DNA from 2 places in the Streptomyces sp. NPDC002446 genome. Region 1 is predicted to be linked to the other one. Evidence: riboswitches for the same ligand, from Rfam matches in the RefSeq annotation. Region 1 holds a riboswitch; the other holds the start of a gene.

Region 1 (7,080 bases):
GCCGATGGAGAAGAGGTCGAAGACGGAGATGGCCACGGGGGCGGACTCCCTTGTCTGCTCGTGGTGGACGGTGGAGCAATGGGGCAGGAGGTACGTATCTGCGCCGTTTGTCGAGAGTAACCCGGACCCGGCGCGGTGCCGTCAGACGGAGACCATCGGTCGTCCGTCCTCAGGGCTAACAGCGGGTGACGGGACGGCTGCGGAGCCGGAGGACGCGCCGGTCAGGCCCGTCGCGCGTGCCTGGACTCCGGCACGTACGGCCCAGAAATAGAAGGCCGGGGCCGTCAGCGCGACCAGGGCGATGTCCAGGCCGTCGGGGATGATGCCGCGGCCGCCGAAGTCCGGGCTGCCCAGCGCCGACAGCGCCGCCATCCAGACCAGGAAGAGGACCATCCACCAGGCCGGGCGGAACTGCCGCGCGAGCGACCGCTCGCCCTTGCGCCGCAGCACCAGCACCGTGACCGGCACGGACACCAGCGTCAGCACCGCGACCTTGCCGGTGTCCGGCCACTTCGACCAGTACAGGGCGCAGGCGGCGAAGGCGAAGGTGACCGGGCACAGGATCCCGGCGGCGGGCAGCCGGAAGGGCCGGGGCAGATCCGGCTCGGTCCGGCGCAGGACGCCCACCGCGATCGGACCGATCAGATACGAGATGACCATGGCCGCCGAGACCACCCCGGCCAGCGCCTGCCAGCTGCGGCCGACGGTGAGCAGCAGGAGGACGGAGAAGCCGAGGTTGAGCCACATCGCCGGGCGCGCGGTGCCGTAGCGAGGGTGCACGGCCGCCAGCTTCTTCGGGAAGAAGCCGGTCTCGGCGAGGTTGGTGACCATGTACGCGGCCGAGGCGACATTGGCGATGTTGGAGCCGGCCGGCGAGATGAAGGCGCCGAACTGCAGCATCGTGACGACCCAGTGCAGCATCAGCAGCTTGGCGAGATCGGCGAACGGGGAGCTGAGGTTCACGCCCTGCCAGCCGCCGGCCCGCTCCAGCTGCTCGGGCGGCACCGAACCCAGGAACGCGGTCTGCAGCGCCAGGTAGATCACCAGGCCGAGCGCGAGCGCGCCGACCAGGGCGATCGGGATGGCCCGGCCCGGGTTCTTCGCGGCGCCGCCGAGATTGACCACGGCCTGGAAACCGTTGAAGGCGAAGATCACTCCGCAGGTGGTGACGGCGGTGAGCACGGCCGGCCAGCCGTACGGGGCGAAGCCGCCGTGCGAGGTGAAGTTCGAGGTGTGGAAGCCGGACCCGATCAGCGCGGCGACGGCGAGCACCGGGATGGCGAATTTGACCAGGGTGAGCACCGTGTTGGCGCGGGCCAGCAGCTGGACCGACCAGTAGCAGGTCAGCCAGAGCGCGACGGTCAGCGCCAGCGCCACGCCGGTGCCGGCGACGGTGAGGTGGTGGGTGGCCGGGTCGACCAGCCCCTTCGTCCAGCCGAAGCCCCAGGACGTCATGTACTGGGTGGCGGCGATCGACTCGATCGGGATGAGCGAGGCGACCGCGATCCACACCGCCCAGCCGGTGAGGAAGCCGAGCACCGGTCCGTGCGAGAGGTGGCCGTAGCGGGCCATGCCGCCGGGGATCGGGTAGGCCGAGCCGACCTCCGCGTAGGACATCGCGATCATGCCGATGAAGACGGCGCCGATCACCCATGCGACCAGCGCCGCGGGGCCCGCCACCTGGGCGGCGGCACCGGCGCCGAAGAGCCAGCCGGAGCCGAAGATCGAGCCTATGCCGATCATGATGAGGGCGAAGAGGCTGAGCCCCTTGCGGTCGCCCGCGCTCATGTCCATGGGATGTGTCGTCCGTCCTGCCGTCGTGATGTGCCCCCTTGCGGTGGGAGGCCGCTGCTGTCTGCCGCTGACACCTTATTTCTCGCGTATCACCGGAATTCCCCCGCGATTGCGTGCGGGTGGCGGGGAACGCGGGCACGCAGACGATGAGCCCGGGACCAACGGCCCCGGGCTCACGGCCCGTTCAGCCTCCGCCCGCCGGCCGGCGGGCGGTCGGCGGATCACCGCATGAGACGCGTCACAGCGACGGGTACAGCGGGTACTTGTCCGCGAGCGCCGTGACCCGGGCCTTGAGGGCCCCGGTGTCGTAGGAGGGCTTGAGCGCCTCGGCGATGATGTCGGCGACCTCGCGGAAGTCCTCCGCGGTGAAGCCGCGGGTGGCCAGGGCCGGGGTGCCGATGCGCAGGCCGGAGGTGACCATCGGCGGGCGGGGGTCGTTCGGGATCGCGTTGCGGTTGACGGTGATGCCGACCTCGTGGAGGCGGTCCTCGGCCTGCTGGCCGTCGAGCTCGGAGTCCCGCAGGTCGACCAGGACGAGGTGGACGTCCGTGCCGCCGGACAGGACGGAGACGCCGTGCTGCTTGACGTCGTCCTGGACGAGGCGCTCGGCGAGGATCTTGGCGCCCTCAAGGGTGCGCTGCTGGCGCTCCTTGAAGTCCTCGGAGGCGGCGACCTTGAAGGAGACCGCCTTCGCCGCGATCACATGCTCCAGCGGACCGCCCTGCTGACCGGGGAAGACCGCGGAGTTGATCTTCTTGGCGAGCTCCTGGGTGGACAGGATGACACCGCCGCGCGGGCCGCCCAGCGTCTTGTGGGTGGTGGTGGTCACGACATGGGCGTGCGGCACCGGGTTGGGGTGCAGGCCCGCGGCCACCAGGCCGGCGAAGTGCGCCATGTCGACCATCAGGTACGCGCCGACCTCGTCGGCGATCCGGCGGAAGGCCGCGAAGTCCAGCTGGCGCGGGTAGGCGGACCAGCCGGCGACGATCAGCTTGGGGCGGTGCTCCTTGGCGAGGCGCTCGACCTCCTCCATGTCGACGAGGTTGGTCTTCTCGTCGACGTGGTAGGGCACCACGTTGTAGAGCTTGCCGGAGAAGTTGATCTTCATACCGTGGGTCAGGTGCCCGCCGTGGGCGAGGTTGAGACCCAGGATGGTGTCGCCCGGCTTGATGAGGGCGAACATGGCGGCGGCGTTGGCCTGCGCGCCCGAGTGCGGCTGCACGTTGGCGGCCTCGGCACCGAAGAGCGCCTTGATGCGGTCGATGGCGATCTGCTCGACGACGTCGACGTGCTCGCAGCCGCCGTAGTAGCGGCGGCCGGGGTAGCCCTCGGCGTACTTGTTGGTGAGGACGGAGCCCTGGGCCTCCATGACGGCGACCGGAGCGAAGTTCTCCGAGGCGATCATTTCGAGGGTGGACTGCTGGCGGTGCAGCTCGGCGTCGACGGCGGCGGCGACGTCGGGGTCGAGCTCGTGCAGGGAGCTGTTGAGAACAGACATGAGGCTTCCTGGAGGAGAGGCGAGAAGGGGCAGCGCGCGGCGCTGTCTTCCGGGGCGGAGTCGGGCGACGGGCGGGCTCAGCCGGCGGTGAAGGCGGTGTACTCGTCGGCCGAGAGCAGGTCCTCCGGCTCGCCGCCGATCTTCACCTTGAACAGCCAACCGCCCTCGAACGGGGCGGTGTTCACCAGTGAGGGGTCGCTGACGACGTCGTCGTTGACCGCGACGATCTCGCCGTCCACGGGCGAGTACAGGTCGCTGACCGACTTGGTCGACTCCAGCTCACCGCAGGACTCGCCCGCCGTGACCGTGGCACCGACCTCGGGGAGCTGCACGAAGACGACGTCGCCGAGAGCGTTGGCCGCGTGCTCCGTGATGCCGACCGTCGAGACGCCGTCCTCGGCGTCCGACAGCCACTCGTGCTCCTTGCTGTAGCGCAGCTGCTGGGGGTTGCTCATGGCTCGATTCTCCTGTACGCGAGGGTGTGGTCGTGAATGGGGGCACCCCTCCCGGACGGAGTCCGGGGGAGCGTCTTGCACAGTGAGACACGCTGGTGCGCGCCCCTGCCGGGCCGCCGTCGGCGATCCGCTACTTCTGCCGCTTGTAGAAGGGCAGCGCGATGACCTCGTACGGCTCATGGCTTCCACGGATGTCCACGCAGACACCCTCGGTGCCCGGTGTGGCGTACGCGGCGTCGACGTACGCGATGGCGATCGGCTTGCCCAGGGTGGGGGAGGGAGCACCGGAGGTGACCTCGCCGATCACCGTGCCGTCGGCCGTGACGACCGGGTATCCGGCGCGCGGAACCCGGCGGCCCTCGGCGACCAGGCCGACCAGCTTGCGCGGCGGGACCGTCTCGGCGCGCCCGGCCGCGGCCTCCAGCGCGGCGCGGCCCACGAAGTCACCGCCGTTGGTGGTCTTCTCGAACTTCACTACCCGGCCCAGGCCCGCGTCGAACGGCGTGGTGGCGGTGGTGAGCTCGTGCCCGTACAGCGGCATGCCCGCCTCCAGGCGCAGCGTGTCGCGGCAGGACAGGCCGCAGGGCACCAGACCGGCGTCCTTGCCGGCCTCGGTCAGCGCCTCCCACAGCGCCACCGCGTCCGCCGGCCGGACGAACAGCTCGAAGCCGTCCTCGCCGGTGTATCCCGTACGGGCGATCAGCGCGTCGACGCCGGCGACCGTGCCGGGCAGACCGGCGTAGTACTTGAGGCCGTCCAGATCGGCGTCCGTCAGCTTCTTGAGGATCCCGGGCGACTCCGGGCCCTGCACCGCGAGCAGCGCGTAGGCGTCCCGGTCGTCGCGGATCGCGGCGTCGAAACCGCCCGCCCGCGCGGTCAGCGCGTCCAGCACCACCTGGGCGTTGGAGGCGTTGGCGACGACCATGTACTCCTGGTCCGCGAGGCGGTAGACGATCAGGTCGTCCAGGATGCCGCCCCCGGCCTCGCAGATCATCGTGTACCGGGCGCGGCCGGTCTGGACGCCGCCGATGTTGCCGACCAGCGCATAGTCGAGGAGGTCGGCGGCCTGCGGGCCGGTGACGGTGATCTCACCCATGTGGGAGAGGTCGAAGAGGCCGGCCCGGGTGCGGACGGCGACGTGTTCGTCGCGCTCGCTGCCGTAGCGCAGCGGCATGTCCCAGCCGGCGAAGTCGGTCATGGTCGCACCGAGCGCGCGGTGGGTGGCATCCAGCGCGGTGCGACGGGGGGCATCAGTCATGGTTCTGGGCTCCCAGGCATGGGTGACAAGACGTTCTCCCCATCTGTCATCGGAACCTGAGAGGTTCACCGGGATCCCGCGAACGGACCCGGTTTGCACCTTGGGTGGAGCCGCCCCGTAGCCCGGGCAGTGGCTCGCTTTTCAGATCTGCCTCGCCCGCGCGGTATAGGGGCCTGAGAGATTCAAGGGAGGACTTGCTCCTTCGGCGCCCCGCCATGACGGCCGGGGACTCTCCCGCGCGGATTCAAGCGGCCGGTATGGAGTTGGCGGTGCACGGGTGAGCTGAGATGTGCACGTGGCGGCCACATCATTACACGGGATCGCCCGTTCGAGGAGCCCCGGTCGCCACCCCGTCCAGGACCACCTCCGCCACGCCGACAGATCGGACAATCGCCTTGATGGGCATTACCTTTTCTTGACACTCTGCGGGTAAGGGACGGACTCGGAACGGACCGGAACCGGACGGGGAGGGCGATCACGGTGCACAGGGAAGCGGCATTCGCGGCCACTGCAGGGGCCGTACCCCCGGACGCGCCGGTGGCATCCGCCGCCGTGTCCCGGACCAGGCGCGCGGCGCGGTCCGTCGTACGGCCGGGGCGCGGCCACACCGTCGTCGACCTGCGGGCCGGCAAGCGCACCCGCGACACCGCCGAGCTGCGGTTCCGCGCCGGTGACCTGGTCGTGGTCTCCGGGCTGCCGGGCAGCGGCAAGAGCACCCTGATGCGCCGGGTGGTGCCGCCGCTGGACAGCCGGGGCGCCGCGGTGCACCGCATCGATTCGCAGGACGTGCGCGAGCGCTGGGAGCGCGGCAGGCTGCGCCGGCTGCCGTACGGCCTGTACCGGCCGCTGGTGCGGGCCGCGCACTATCTGGCGCTGGGCCGTGCGCTGCGCTCCGGCGACAGCGTGGTGGTGCACGACTGCGGAACGCTGGCCTGGGTGCGCCGCTGGATCGCCCGGTCGGCCGCGCGCGGCGGCCGCGGGCTGCATCTCGTGCTGCTCGACGTGGCGCCGGAGGTGGCCCGGTCCGGGCAGGAAGCGCGCGGGCGCGGGGTGTCCGGATACGCCTTCGCGCGGCACCGCAGGGCGGTGGGCCGGCTGGTCGGCCGGGCGGAGGAGGCCGGGCTGCCCAAGGGGTTCCGCTCGGCGGTGCTGCTGGACCGGCCGGCGGCGAGCACGCTGGAGCGGATCGGTTTCCGCTGAGCGGACTGCCGGTTCCGGGCGCGCCGCGCCCCGCCCCCGTACGCCCGACCTCCCGTTTCCTCGTCTAGGGTCGTTGGCCAGAGAGCGTCGGGGACGGATGGGTACAGATGAACTTTCCGGAGCAGGGGATACCGCAGCTGGCGTGGCCGGCGAACGAGCTCGAAGAGGTGCTCGCCGCCTCGGTCGGGCATCCGGGCGCCGGTGCCCGGATCGTCGAGGTCCTGCGCCGCAGCCGGGTGTGGGTGCCGCTGCCCAACGGCGGCGGCCCTCAGAGCGCGGGCCTCGGCGCCCGCGGCCTGGATCTGCCCACGGTCGAGGTCGACGGGCTGGCCCATGTCCCGGTCTACAGCTCCGAGCAGGAGTTCCTGCGGGTGGTCGGCTCGCACATGTCCTTCACCGTCGCGCCGGCCGCGGAGTTCGCTCGCGGGCTGCCGCCGAAGATCGGGATCGCCGTCAACCCGGACGGTGTGGTCGGCGTCCCGCTGCCGCCGCCCGCGGTGGCCGAGCTGTGCCGGCCGGGCCGCCATGAGGCCGAGTCGCTGCCCAGCGGCGGGCGGGTGCGGCTCTTCGAGCCGGACTGGCAGGAGGAGCCGGTGGACTTCCTGGCCGCCGCCGGACTGGAGTTCTCCGGTGCCGGAATTGTCCTGACTGCCCGGCGTGCCCTGGCCAGTGTGGAGGGCGACACGCCCGCGCTGTTCGTCGGTGTCCAGGTCGCGACGTCCCCCGCCGCGCTGCACGACGGCACCGCCCGCGAGACGGTCCTGTCAGCCCTGGGACGTGCGCTCGGCGCGGTGCCGGTGCCCTGGCCGGTGCAGCTCGTGATGCTCGATCTGGCCCAGGGCGACCCGGTCTGCGACTGGATGCTGGAGCGCGTC
Region 2 (7,080 bases), on a different contig from region 1:
CGCCGAAGGCGCCCCAGACGCCGGTCAGCTGCGCGCGTCCGGTGGTCTCGTCGCAGGCGATGCCGACGAGGTCCGCGTCGACCTGGCGGAGGTTGATACCGGCCTCGCGGGCGGCGGCGACGACCTCGGCGGCCCGGCCGGGCACCCGCGCGGTCAGGGTGTCGAAGTACGCGCCGTGCACGATCTCCACACCGCCCGCCCGCAGGCCCTCGGCGAGCACGGCGGCGTAGCGGTGGGTACGCCGGGCGATGGTCCGCAGGCCCTCGGGGCCGTGGTAGACGGCGTACATCCCGGCCATGACGGCGAGCAGCACCTGCGCGGTGCAGATGTTGCTGGTGGCCTTCTCACGGCGGATGTGCTGCTCACGGGTCTGCAGCGCGAGGCGGTAGGCCTTGTTGCCGTCGGCGTCGACGGAGACGCCCACCAGGCGGCCGGGCAGGCTGCGGGCGAACTGATCGCGTACGGCCATGAAGCCGGCGTGCGGTCCGCCGAAGCCCATCGGGACGCCGAAGCGCTGGGTGGTGCCGACCGCGATGTCGGCGCCGAGCTCGCCGGGCGAGGTCAGCAGCGTCAGGGCGAGCAGATCGGCCGCCACCGTGACGACCGCGCCCAGCTCATGGGCCTGCTCGATGACGGCACGCGGGTCGCGCACCGCGCCGGAGGCGCCCGGGTACTGCAGCAGCACACCGAAGACGCCGCGCTCGGCGATCTCGGCGGGGATGCCGTCGGACAGGTCCGCGACGACGACCTCGACACCGGTCGGCTCTGCGCGGGTCTGGATCACGGCGACGGTCTGCGGCAGACAGTCGGCGTCCACCAGGAAGACGCCCTGCTTGACCTTGCCGACACGGCGGGAGAGCGCCATCGCCTCGGCGGCGGCGGTGCCCTCGTCCAGCAGCGAGGCGCCGGAGGTGGGCAGTCCGGTCAGCTCGGCGACCATCGTCTGGAAGTTCAGCAGCGCCTCAAGGCGGCCCTGCGAGATCTCCGGCTGGTAGGGCGTGTAGGCCGTGTACCAGGCAGGGTTCTCCATGACGTTGCGGAGGATCACCGGCGGGGTGAACGTGCCGTAGTACCCCAGGCCGATCATGGGGGACAGCACCTGGTTGCGCTCCGCCAGGCCGCGCAGCTCCTGGAGGACCTCGGCCTCCGTACGGCCCTGCGGCAGGCCGAGCGCCTCGGCGCTCTTGATCACGTCGGGGACGGCGGCGGCGGTGAGCTCGTCCAGCGACCCGAAGCCGACGTGCGCGAGCATCTTTGCCTGCGCCTCGTGGTCGGGACCGATGTGCCGGCGCTCGAACGGAATGCCCTGTTCGAGCTCGGTCAAGGAGATGCGATTGGTGGTCATCTGCGGGGGCCTCCTGGTCAGCGCGACCTACGAGGGGCACCACGGCGCGGGTGCCCGGACGGCCTCCCCCTCTGTCATCTCAACCTGAGAGCTTCACCGGCCCGCGCGAGCGGCCCGGCTTTCACCGTCGGTGAGGAGGGGTTCCGGCAGTGTGCCTGTCCGTGGCCCGCCCTGCTTTCCAGAGTGACCTCGTCCATGCGGTACGTGTGCCTGAGAGATTCCGGGGAGGATTTGCTCCTTCGGCGCCCTGGTCGCGAACGACAAAGGACTCTCCCGCATGGGGTCTGCGGCCATTCGCCAGCCTACCAGCGCACCACTCGAAGGATCCTTCGAGTGGCCGCAGCATGAAATGTGCCGTTTGGTAGTTGTCACAGGGCAGTTGCGACCAATTGGAGGGGCCGTGCAAACCGATATCGATCCCCGGAGCCTGATCGGCCGCAAAGCGTTCGACCGTAACGGCGCGAAAATAGGCACGATCGACGAGGTCTACCTCGACGACGCGACGGGGGAACCGGAGTGGGCGGCCGTCCGCACCGGTCTCTTCAGCCGGGACGCGTTCGTCCCCCTGGAGCCCAGCAAAATGATCGGTGACGGCCTGCACATCCCCTACGACCGCAAGCTGATCAAGGACGCCCCGGACTTCGGCGTGGGCCGCCACCTCTCCCCTGAACAGGAGCTCCAGCTCTACCACCACTACCGGCTGGATATCTCCCTCCCGGACTCCGACGCGCTCTCCCCCGGCGACTCGGGCGCCACCGGCGGATCCGGCGGCTCGGGCGGCGCGGGCGGCTCTGGCGGCTCCGGCGACAAGGACTTCGGCAAGATCGCGGGCTCGGAGGACTGACCCCCTCCCGACCCGCCGCCCACCAGCGGCAAGGGCTCACCCGGCCGCAGCGCCGGGTCCTCGACGGCAAAGGTCCGCACCCTCCCCGGTGCGGACCACGGCGTCTCGAAGCGTACGGTCACCCTGCCCACGCCACTCCCCTGCACCCACCCGGCGCCGAACTCGTCGTGCACCACATCCAGCCCCGGATGCCAGCGCCGCGGCCGCTCCTCCTCCGGCTCCCGCTCGCCGGTCTCCTCCCCCACCGGCTCGGGCCCCGCCTTGGCCAGCTCCTCGGCCTCCCGCTCCGTCGCCAGCTGGGCGAACAGATCCTCCTGGGTGAAGTCGGCCAGCCCGCTGACCCCCACGCCCAGCAGCCGCACCCCGCCCGTGGTGTCCACCGTCTCCAGCAGCCGCACCGCCGCCTCCCGTACGACCGAGGGGTCGTCCGTGGGCCCGCGGAGCGTCTCCGAGCGGGTCAGCGTCGAGAAGTCGTAGTTCCGCACCTTGATCACCACCGTGCGTCCGGAGCGGCCGGCCGCCCGCAGCCGCTGGACACAGCGGTCCGCCAGCCGCACCACCTCGTTCCGCACCCGCGTCCGGTCGGTCAGATCGACCTCGAAGGTGTCCTCGACCGAGATCGATTTGGCATCCCGCTCGGCCACCACGGGGCGGTCGTCCTGGCCCAGCGCCATCGCGTACAGCCCCGTGCCGTGCGCCTTGCCCAGGAGCCGCACCAGCTCCGCCTCGCCGGCCTCCGCGGTCTCCGCGACGGTGTGGATCCCGGCCCGGCGCAGCGTCTCGGCCGTCGCGGGCCCCACCCCGGGCAGGGTCCGCACCGTCATGGGGCCCAGCAGCTCCCGCTCCGTGCCGGGCTCGATCACCACCAGACCGTCCGGCTTCGCCGCCTCGGACGCGATCTTCGCCAGCATCTTGGCGCCGGCGAGCCCCACCGAACCCGTCAGCCCCGTCGCCGCCCGGATGTCGCGCCGCAGCTGCTCCCCCACGGCCCGCAGGGCGGCCGTCTCGGTCGGCACCCCGCCCGCTTCCAGATCCACGAACGCCTCGTCCAGACTCAGCGGCTCCACCAGCGGGGACAGCCCGTGCAGCAGCCCCATCACCGTTTCACTCACTTGGCGGTACAGCGTGAAACGCGGGCTGAGATAGGCGGCATTGGGGCACAGCCGCCGCGCCTGGGCCGTGGGCATCGCGGACCGGACCCCGAAGACCCGGGCTTCGTACGACGCCGTGGCGACCACCCCGCGCGGCCCGATCCCGCCGACCACCACGGGCTTGCCGCGCAGGCTTGGCTTGGCCGCCTGCTCAGCGGCCGCGTAGAACGCATCCATGTCCAGATGCAGAATCGTCGGGGCGGGTCTCACATGTCCGATGCTGCCGCATGGCACTGACAATCGACCCGCCGCCGGGCCGGGGCCTGTGGCGAGGCCTCAGCCGGCCCTGTTGCGCCGCCGCGCCAGCTCGTCGTGCGGGTTCTTCCCGATCAGCGTCTCGCCGGTGTCCACACGCTCTCCGTGGAGCTGTGACAGCGCACCCTCCACGTCCCGCCACACCACGCCGACCGCGATACCGAAGACGCCCTGGCCGCCCTGGAGCAGATCGACGACCTGATCGGGCGAGGTGCACTCGTAAACGGTCGCGCCGTCGCTCATCAGCGTCATCCGCGTCAGATCCGCCAGCCCGCGCGAGCGCAGGTGCTGCACCGCGGTGCGGATGTTCTGCAGCGACACCCCGGTGTCCAGCAGCCGCTTGACGATCTTCAGGACGACGACGTCCCGGAAGCTGTAGAGCCGCTGTGTGCCGGAGCCGTACGCGGGCCGGATGCTCGGCTCCACCAGGCCCGTGCGTGCCCAGTAGTCGAGCTGCCGGTAGGTGATACCCGCCGCCGCACATGCGGTCGGGCCGCGATAGCCGATGTTCCGCGCCTCGCAGTCCCCCGACACCGCCGCGGCCGGTGCCGGGGCATGGTTCGCGGCCGAGCCCGAGTGGAGCGGCAACGCCCCTTCCGCCGCCATACCGTCGCCGGTGATTGCCACGCCGCCCTCCGTCCTCCACGTCCCGGACGGGACCTGCCATATCGACGGTATGCAGTCACTCGGGGTGCGTCAACGATCGCCGCGCTCGCCACGCCGAGTGATAATCACCCTACGAGTGGTTTCTCGTGACCTCGCGCGGGGAATGGCTAAATAGTTTGGCCGGAATCAATCCCTTCATCCGGCCGGCGTCACTGGCTGTTGGTGCCGAAGTCCTCGGGCGAGATCTGGTCGAGGAACTCGCGGAACTTCTCCACCTCGTCCTCCTGCTCGTCCGGGATGGCGATCCCCGCGTCGTCCAGCACACCGTCCGTACCGAAGATCGGCGTTCCGGTGCGCAGCGCCAGCGCTATGGCGTCGGACGGACGCGCACTGACCTCTACCCCGCTGGCGAAGACCAGTTCGGCATAGAAAACCCCCTCGCGCAGGTCCGTGATGCGGACCTGGGTCAGCTCCTGGCCCACCGCTTCGAGCACGTCCTTGAAGAGGTCGTGCGTCAGCGGCCTGGCAGGGACCATGCCCTGCTGGGCGAAGGCGATGGCGGTGGCCTCCCCTGGCCCGATCCAAATGGGCAGGTATCGGTCGCCTCCCACCTCCCGCAGGAGCACGATCGGTTGGCTGGAAGGCATTTCCACCCGGACACCCACGACGTCGAGCTCGTTCACACAGCAACCCTAGGACGTGCCCGGCAGGTTTGGGTAGTCGGGCACTCTTTTGCTCACGGCAACCGGACCCGCAGAGCGCTCTGCACCAGCGCGGCATGCAGCCGTACGGACAGCCCTGCCAGCTCCCTGGCAGTGGCCTCGGCATGCGCCCTGGTCTGCGGGTTACGGTGCCGCCGAAGGGGTGCGACGACCTGTTCGACCAGGCCCGCCTCGCGCTCGGCGGCCGCCTTCACGGCGCGCAGATGCCGCGGCTCCAGACCGAAACGGCCCAGGTCCGCGACGAGTTTGGCCACGGTGACGGCCTCGATGTCGTATCCGCCGTCCGCGTGAGGGACGATGAGTCCGTACGACTCCCAGTCGGCGAGCGCCGCCTCGTCCACCTCGACGGCGGCCAGCAGCTCGGCCCGGCCGATCCGGGCAGCCGTCGGGCGGTCCTCACCGGGGTCGGGCACGTCCTCGACCAGGTCCCGGGCGGGCGCGGCCGGAGCCGGCAGCGACACCTGCTCACCGCGCTCCAGGGCGTCCAGATGCTCCCGGATGACCTTGAGCGGCAGATAGTGGTCCCGCTGCATCCGCAGGACGCTCGCCAGCCGCTCGACGTCGTCCGGCGTGAATTTCCGGTATCCGGAAGGCGTGCGCTGCGGCTCGACCAGCCCCTCGGCCTCCAGGAAACGGATCTTGGAGATGCTGACCTCGGGAAACTCCTCGCGCAGCGCATTGAGCACCGTACCGATGCTCACCGGCTTGCCGCCCGAGGAGGCGGTGCCGAGGCCATCGGCACCGCCTTTCGGTGTATCGCGCATATGCCTTCCCTGACGGTCAGATCCCGGCGCCTCGCTGGCTCGCGTAGAAGACCAGGCGGTACTTGCCGATCTGGACCTCGTCACCGTTGGCGAGAACGACGGAGTCGATCCGCTCCCGGTTGACGTAGGTGCCGTTCAGGCTGCCCACGTCGGCGACCGTGAAGAGACCGTCCGAGCCCCGGCGGAACTCCACATGCCGGCGCGAGACCGTCACATCGTCGAGGAAGATGTCGCCCTGCGGATGCCGGCCCGCCGTCGTCAGCTCACCGTCCAGAAGGAAGCGGCTGCCCGAATTCGGCCCCCGGCGGACGACCAGCAGCGCCGAGCCCAACGGAAGGGCGTCGACGGCCGCCTGGGCCTCCGGGGACAGCGACGGGGAGAGGTTCTGGCCCGTCGCCTCCGAGTCGTAGGCCTCCAGCCCCGAAATGGAGATCGTCGAGGTCGTCTCGGACGCCCGCTCGGGCTGACCGCCCGCGCGCAGCGGCGCGCCGCAGTTGGAGCAGAACCGGCTCGCCTCGGCGTTCCGGTGCCCACACCTCGTACAAACCGGCAAGGCCGACCCTCCACCCGTGCGTGGGGCTGATGGTTCCTGGGAACCTATGCGGCCGGCGCCGGAAGGGTCAACAGAACCCGCGCCGTGCCCCCCGGACGGACCGCTGACCTCGTCACGGAAGAGCGGACGCTCCGCCTCACCACTCTCGGGCTGGCGCGGAGCGCGGTGCCGCGCGGAGCCGCTGCCGCCCTCCTGGCGTGCGCTCTTGCCGAACAGCTTTCCAAACAACTTCACGGGCGATTCCCCTTGAACGACATAGACCCGCCCGTGGGGCAGGACGAACCCTCGATGCACACACCGGCCGATCCGGACATCCACTGAACGTCCGTGGCCTCCAAACAGTTTCCACCACACACCACACGCACGGTGCGTCGACCCCCCGCTACCTCATGCCCTTGTCGGGCACTCGACATACCTGCACGCCTCACTGCGATGACGACCGAGCGTAGTCAGGCCGCTTCGCCGCCCGCAAGGCATCCACAATGATCTTCTCCTCACGGGTCACAGACACCTTGGCCTGCTCCTTTTCCAGTGTCTGGACCACGCCGCCGGGGATGTTCAGCGCCGGTTCCAGGTCCTCCGGCTTGCCGATGACCTTGAAGCGGAACGGCTGCGTGACACGCTTGCCGTCGATCTGCACCCCGCCCCGGATGTCCGAGAGATAGGTGTTCGCGACCACCCGGACCTGGTTGACCTGGATGGCCTCGGCACCGGCCGCCCGCAGCTCCTGGATGGTGTCCAGCAACTTGTCCGCCTCCACGGAGTGCGTCGGGTCGTCGATGGTCAGGTTGATGCCGGGCCCCTGCGCCGCGACGGTCCCGGCCAGCACACCCAGCTGCT

Evidence for each region. Region 1 has a riboswitch for glycine ahead of gcvT (glycine cleavage system aminomethyltransferase GcvT). Riboswitches for the same ligand answer to the same signal wherever they lie in the genome.
Region 2: another riboswitch for glycine. It lies ahead of gcvP (aminomethyl-transferring glycine dehydrogenase); the one in region 1 lies ahead of gcvT (glycine cleavage system aminomethyltransferase GcvT).

The regions. Positions count from the first base shown of each region.
Region 1 covers NZ_JBSFYC010000012.1:78,192-85,271, forward strand. The annotation lists gene ACWD6P_RS09980 (L-serine ammonia-lyase) at 1-36, opposite strand, end outside; gene ACWD6P_RS09985 (APC family permease) at 142-1,794, opposite strand; gene glyA (serine hydroxymethyltransferase) at 2,033-3,292, opposite strand; gene gcvH (glycine cleavage system protein GcvH) at 3,370-3,747, opposite strand; gene gcvT (glycine cleavage system aminomethyltransferase GcvT) at 3,878-5,005, opposite strand; glycine riboswitch at 5,039-5,156, opposite strand; glycine riboswitch at 5,157-5,252, opposite strand; gene ACWD6P_RS10005 (AAA family ATPase) at 5,480-6,205, shown strand; gene ACWD6P_RS10010 (enhanced serine sensitivity protein SseB) at 6,313-7,080, shown strand, end outside.
Region 2 covers NZ_JBSFYC010000009.1:144,104-151,183, forward strand. The annotation lists gene gcvP (aminomethyl-transferring glycine dehydrogenase) at 1-1,345, opposite strand, end outside; glycine riboswitch at 1,534-1,631, opposite strand; partial or broken gene ACWD6P_RS08135 (PRC-barrel domain-containing protein) at 1,695-1,904, shown strand; gene ACWD6P_RS08140 (DNA polymerase IV) at 2,039-3,550, opposite strand; gene ACWD6P_RS08145 (MerR family transcriptional regulator) at 3,617-4,222, opposite strand; gene ACWD6P_RS08150 (bifunctional nuclease family protein) at 4,411-4,884, opposite strand; gene ftsR (transcriptional regulator FtsR) at 4,938-5,687, opposite strand; gene ACWD6P_RS08160 (FHA domain-containing protein) at 5,704-6,534, opposite strand; gene ACWD6P_RS08165 (DUF881 domain-containing protein) at 6,665-7,080, opposite strand, start outside.